Regions from separate parts of the Pediococcus acidilactici genome, predicted to be linked through region 2. Evidence: predicted binding sites of a transcription regulator. Region 2 holds the regulator's gene; the other holds the start of a gene.
What was found. Region 2 encodes Rex, which represses fermentation and respiration genes when NADH is low (regulators of the CRP and FNR family bind a similar motif). Its sites were predicted from a motif close to TTGTGAANTANTTCACAA; they were not measured.
Positions count from the first base shown of each region.

Region 1 (3,430 bases), 870 kb from region 2:
TTTCTTATCAATCTTGCCTGCTTCAAGTGCAGCAGTTGGTAATGCGCCAGCACCTTCTGCAACAATCTTGGTGCGTTGCATCAAGTCCTTCATTGCCTTAGAAATTTCTTCTTCACTAACTAGAACAATTTCGTCAACTAACTTAGAAACAATTCCGTAAGTGATATCCCCAGGAACAGCTACATCAGTGCCGTCAGCAAGTGTAAAGTCATCGTGATGCTTTACAATCTTACCAGCATCTACTGAAGCTTTCATTCCGTGAACGTTTTCGGATTGAACCCCAACTACGTGAATGGAAGGGTTGATTGACTTAACTGCTGTGGCAATTCCTGAAATCAACCCACCACCACCAACTGGTACAATGATGGTTTCTACATCAACCAAGTCTTCAAGAATTTCTAGACCGATGGTTCCTTGACCAGCACAAACGAGGGAATCGTTAAATGGATCAACGATAGTCTTTCCTTCTTTTTCAGCTCTTTCATGCATCCAGTCGTGAGCATCATCGAAAGTTGCTCCGTGAATATCAACTTCAGCCCCGTATCCGCGAGTTGCATCACGCTTCATTTGAGGAGCTTCGTCCGGCATTACAACCGTGGTGTCAATTCCAGAAAGTTTACCAGTTAAAGCAACTCCTTGCGCATGGTTCCCAGCTGAAGCTGTAATTACTCCATGCTTTTTTTCTTCATCAGACAAGTGGTTAATTTTATTATTAGCTCCTCTGAATTTGAATGAACCAGTAAGTTGCATATTTTCAAGTTTTAGATATACATCCGCATGAGCAACATTGTTACTTAAAAACATTGACTGAACTAATGGCGTCCGACGTGCGTATTTACCAATTACTTTACGCGCTTCTTCAATTTGATCTAAGTTTAATAAATCGTAGGTTTGAGCAACTACTTCATTTCTTGGTTCGTTATTTTTCATGATTTTCACCTCATAATTTAAACGCAAATTTAAAAGTTCGAACGCCTATTTATACATCTAGTTCAGTGTAAGGAAGGTCTAATGAATCTGCAAGACCCTTGTTAGTTACCTTACCTTCGTAGAGGTTGACCCCAGATGCTAAAGCTTTATCTTCCTTGATTGCTCCTTCAATTCCCTTATCGGCAATTTCCAAAATATAATCAAGGTTACCAGCTGCTAACGCCATCGTAGCAGTCCGTGGAACGGCACCAGGTTGGTTTGGTACAGCGTAGTGGATTACTCCATCCTTAATGAAGACAGGGTCATCAATAGTGGTTGGGTGATCAATGGTTTCTACTGTTCCACCTTGATCGATTGCAATATCAGCGATTACAGAGCCCTTCTTCATGCTTTTTACCATGTATTCTTTAACCAACTTCGGTGGCTTGGAACCTGGGATTAAAATTGTGGATACAAAAATATCAGCATCTTTAATTTCTTTTGCAAGATTTTCTTCGTTTGATTTAACTACGCGAACGTCTTTACCCTTATATTGTTCTTCCAATTGAGCAATCCGGTCGTCGTTTAACTCAATAATTACTACTGAGCATCCTAAACCTAAAGCAGTGTCTGCAGCGCCTGTCGCGGCGTTACCACCACCGAAAATCACTACATGTCCAGCAGGGATAACTCCTGGAATTCCAGAAACTAAAATACCTTCCCCTTGATGTTGTGCTTCAAGGTAATAAGCTCCCATGATTACTGAACGACGTCCCGCAATTTGGCTCATTGGTGCTAACAACTCTAATTTACCATCCTTAACGATGGTTTCACCACCGATTGCAGTAACTCCGGCCTTCATCATTGCTTCAACAGTTGGTTTGGAAGATGCAAGGTGTTGGAATCCCCAAATAATTTTACCTTTATCAAAGTATTGGTATTCTTCAGCATCAGGTTCTTTAACCTTAATGCACAATTCTGCTTTCCATGCATCTTCATGAGAAACGATCTTCCCACCAGCTTTTTCAAATTCTTCGTTAGAAAAGCCTGCACCGATTCCGGCATCCTTTTCAACTAAGACTTCATTACCGGCATCAACCATCTTTTGAACATTTTCCGGCGTGGCCGCTACACGACCTTCCCCTTCTTTTTGTTCTTTAATAACAGCAATTTGCATAAAGACACTTCCTTGTGATTTATTTAACTACACGTATATTATTGCACACTTTACTCAAAGAAGTAAAGCGGTTGCATAATTAAAATCCAATTAATTTATTTAGATTTAATTATAAAAATATTATTAAAAATTTTAAATATTACGAAAAAACGTTGAGATAACAATATATTAAATCTAATTCAATTCAAATTTTTGTCTAGTTACGATACTCATATTATTAGAAAAAAATAAAACAATGGATTCACATTCACAAAAAGTAAGTCTTTAATTAAGCTCCTAATCACATAATGTTGACTTCTTTTCCTAACTTATTTTTCTGCCCTTCTTTTTAACCCTTTATCGAATCATAATAAAAGAACCGATCAATCAAATTGATCAGTTCTTTTAGAAATATTTATCTTAGTAAACAATTATTTGATATTAACGTATGTCAATCCAAACATGTTGCTGAGGTCTTGTAATTGTTCAGCATCCACGTTGAAGGAAAGTACGGTATGATGGCCACCACCAAGTGTGAGCCAGCCTTCAGCACCCTTCTTCCAACCTTGTTTTGGAGTCCAGAGTTGTTTAGCAACTGGAAGATGTGGTGTTTCTTTTTCAGGCTTGTTGCCTTGAACATCGTAAGACATGAGCTTGAATTCATCACCGTAGTCAGCCATTGTAACGTCAACCGCGTCGCCTTCCATACCAGTGAAGACAAAGCGTGCAGGGTCATCCTTGCCACCAATGTCAAGCGGGTGAACTTCGACCCGTGGCGTGTCACTAGCTAACGTTGGGTCAACTTCTAGCATGTGTGAGCCAAGGATTGCTTCGTGTCCCTTACGAAGGTCAAGGGTGTAATCTTCCATGAAGGCAGTGTGTTGGTTATGCGCAATGATCTTCATTAAGCGATCCAAAGCAGCGGTCTTCCAGTCCCCTTCACCAGCGAAGCCATAGCCTTCAGCCATCAACATTTGAACAGCCAATCCTGGAAGTTGTTCCAAACCAGCTAAGTCTTCAAAGTTAGTTGTGAATGCGGTGTATCCGCGATCGTCCATGAATTTCTTCAATGCAAAGTATTCACGAATTTGGTACTTAGTATTGTGTTCGAATTTTTCTGAAGAATTTTCTCCTTCAACGAAGTTGTATTCCTTCTTCATTTCTTCGTACTTATTGTTGATGTCGTCTTCAGCAACGGCGTTAACTTCTTCAACTAAGTCCGCAACTCCCCAGTAATCGACGGTCCAGCCAAATTTAATTTGCGCTTCAATCTTGTCACCGTCAGTAACCGCTACGTTACGCATCTTGTCAGCAAAGGTTACTACCTTGATACCAAATGATTCATTGTAGCCAACGGATGCGTCC
Region 1 covers NZ_CP066046.1:1,066,557-1,069,986, forward strand. The annotation lists gene tdcB (bifunctional threonine ammonia-lyase/L-serine ammonia-lyase TdcB) at 1-930, opposite strand, end outside; gene ald (alanine dehydrogenase) at 980-2,086, opposite strand; gene araA (L-arabinose isomerase) at 2,497-3,430, opposite strand, start outside.
Region 1: the regulator Rex is predicted to act here: its motif matches at 2,099-2,116, upstream of ald (alanine dehydrogenase).

Region 2 (3,430 bases):
CTTTGCGGCGATAATGGCGCAATGATTGGGGCAGCCGGCGAAATGCTGATGCGTCACGGAGTGTTTGCCGATTTGACGCTTAATGCCGATCCGAGCCTAGAGTTTGATTGGGAACCGGGCGCGACTAAATAAAAAGAGGTGGCAAAGATGACTGAGCAAATGCACCAGATTCATCAGGTGATTGAAAAGGGAATTCAACAACACTATATTAATGGAGCTTCGTACAGCTTCATTTTACCAAACGAAATTGAAAGCCGTTACGAAGGCGTGCAGGGCGGTAAGGAAGGCAACGTGTGCCTTGATCCTTCGATGATTTACGACGTCGGTTCAATGACTGAAGTAATTGCGACCACGACCCGGATTTTTCAGCTTTTAGCGATTCAAGAAATCCGGCTGAAAGATCCGATTAAAAAGTACCTGCCAGGGTTTTCCAACCCGGATGTCCTAGTGTTGCATTTGTTAACGCACACTAGTGGGATTCCGGTGGAAATTCCGGGAATGTACCGGTTGACCGGGATTGAATTTATCAATGCGCTTTACATGGTTGATACGGATTTTGAGCCTGGCGACCACGTGCAAGTTTCTCCGTTAAATTTTGCCCTTCTGGGAATTATCATTCGGACGGTGGACGGTTCCATTGACCGGGCGGTACAGGACAAGATTTTGTATCCGTTGGCAATGACTAACAGTGGGTTTAACCTTAACCGCCCTAAGATGCGTTTTGTGCCAACGAGAAACGATCCTAAACGGGGACAAATTCAAGGTCAGGTTGAAGATCAGTTAGGATTGTTGTTAAATGGAGAAAGCGGGCATGCAGGTCTATTTTCAACGTTAAATGATCTAACGGTTTTCACCGAAATGATGATTAATCGGGGAAGTTACCAAGGTAAAGAAATTCTTGATCCGCAGTTGTTTGATGGAATCAAGAAGGTGGATGTGGACGGCCAATCGCTCGGCTGGTGCCGTTTCAAGGAAAACCGCGATGTCTTTTATGGCAGCAGCCCAACCGGGTTAATTGCCTTTAATAACCAAAATAAACATGGTCTCGTTTTGCTACACGATTATATCGAGGATGAAAAAGTCCACGTGGCAATGCGTGACGAAATATTAAAAGTTGTTCAATAGAGGATGTGGAAAAAATGGCTAATTTTAAACTTTCAATTCCGACCACCCGTCGGTTACCTTTGTATTACCGCTATTTGCGGCGTTTATCAGACCAAAAAGTAGAAAAAGTTTCCTCCGCAATGTTGGCTGAATATTTACAAATTGATGCAGCAACCATTCGACGGGATTTTTCTTATTTTGGACAAATGGGCCGGCGTGGGTACGGCTACGATGTTCAAAAGCTTTTGGAACTTTTTGATGACGCGTTAAGACAAGATATTAACGCAAACGTTGCTTTAGTAGGGGTAGGGAACCTCGGACGGGCGTTACTAAACTTCAAGTTCCACCGGGTTGGAAATGCACGGATTACCGCGGCTTTTGACGTTGATCCTAAATTGGTGAATACGGTGCAAAACCAAATTCCAGTTTATGACATTAAAAACCTAAAGGAACAAATTAAAGAACAACAAATTACCGTGGCAATTTTAGCGGTTCCTGCAGAAAAAGCTCAAGAACTTACTGACCAGCTGCTAGAAGTTGGTATTCAAGGAATTTTGAACTTTACTACGGTTCCACTGACCGTGCCAGAAAAAGTGATTGTGCAAGACGTGGACCTTTCTGTGGAACTACAATCGCTAATTTACGGAATTAACCGGCGGGAAATTGAAGAATTAGAATAAATGTATTGAAGGCTTACTGTTTATATATTGCGGTAAGTTTTTTTATTAGCTTAAGAATGGATTATGGATACGTGGTTTTTAATTTAAAAGATAGGTGCATAAGTATATAAAATACTAAGATAGTGGAAAAATCTTAGGTTTGCTAAGAAAGGGATGGCTTTTTAGAAAAAGTTGGCATCTTGCTAGTGAACTTTAATTTGGTTGAGTTTCGTGCTCGTTGACTCAAAAAAAGACCAGAATTTGTGAAAAATTCTGGTCTCTTTTTATTTTGTAATTAATCAAATTTATAACTCGATTAGTTAGCTTGAGCGCCACACTTGTTGCAGAACTTAGCACCTTGAGCAAGCGGTGCGCCACAACTACTACAAAATGCGCTCGCTGATGATGCAGCATTATTTGCATCTCCGCTTACGGCGTTAACAATTTGTTGTGTGTTTTGAGCTCCTTGTTGAATTGTGCGGTCCGTTTGTGCTCGCACGTTGCGATCCGCTTGATATGTAGCTAATTTTTGGGTGAGTTTTTCTTCTAATTCTTCACTATGATGTGCTTCGAAGAAAGGTAAGTCAATTGTTTTACTAATTCCGGAACGTTCATAGTTAAACGTGGTTCTGATTCCACTACCAATTAAAAGCACCCCAACGATAATTGCGATTAGTGCCGAAAAGAATGATGAGCCCATTAGCGCTACTCCAATAATTGCAATTAATAATCCTAAAAAGATTGAGCTCAGCTTATATGATTTCGATGTGTATACGTTAGTAATTCCTGAAAGGGGAGATGAATCTTTTTGCTTACCGGCAGGAACCAAACCAAAGAAAACTGTATTTGGCATATTTACCCGTAAGAAGGCGTCATCTAGTGTAATACTTCCCTTTACCCAAAACGCTAATAAACTAACGGAAAACGCATCGCTATCGTTTTCAACAACTGCAGATTGTACCATTATTATTCCTCCTAAATTAACAGATATAACCATTATATATTCACAATTAAGGTTTTGTAAACCTCTTTTACAAAGTATTAGCAGGAGAAACAAGCCTGCCCTGCTGCATCAATAAAAAACTAGGAAATTTATCTAACTTTCCTAGTCTTCTTAATTAGCATTAACTTATTTTAGTTTCAAACCAGAAACTTCCAAGTTACGTTCGTAGGTCTTAATGGAATCACTAAGGGTAGAAACGTTGTCATCAGAAGTAATCTTTTTATCTTTGATGTTTAATTTACCATCGTTTAACGATAGGTTGTTTACTTCAACGGCAACATTTTCAGGTTCGTCATCGTCATCTGCGTCCGAAGAGTTGACGCTATAAATTGCAACAATTGATAATTTGTTGCTAGATGAAGTACTATTTTCGGATGCATCTGCGACTTCTACTTTGCTTGAAACTTCGTTGACGTCGTCATCGTAGTATTCTTCTTCATTTTCGTTATATGGAGTTACGTACAAGTTAACAAACTTGGATGTGTATTTTTCATCAGCGAATTGTTTGTCATCTGTGTAATCAGACATGACAGTGTCGGTGGCATCCGTAATGTCGTCAACGTTAGTAATTGATTTACTATCAATTAGTCCGGAAATCTTATACTTGAACGTTCTTGAACCAGTGTATTGGTGCTTACCACTACTATCTTTAAAGGCTGCTTTT
Region 2 covers NZ_CP066046.1:191,922-195,351, forward strand. The annotation lists gene tsaD (tRNA (adenosine(37)-N6)-threonylcarbamoyltransferase complex transferase subunit TsaD) at 1-132, shown strand, start outside; gene I6H64_RS00940 (serine hydrolase domain-containing protein) at 148-1,125, shown strand; gene I6H64_RS00945 (redox-sensing transcriptional repressor Rex) at 1,140-1,784, shown strand; gene I6H64_RS00950 (zinc ribbon domain-containing protein) at 2,080-2,727, opposite strand; gene I6H64_RS00955 (hypothetical protein) at 2,893-3,430, opposite strand, start outside.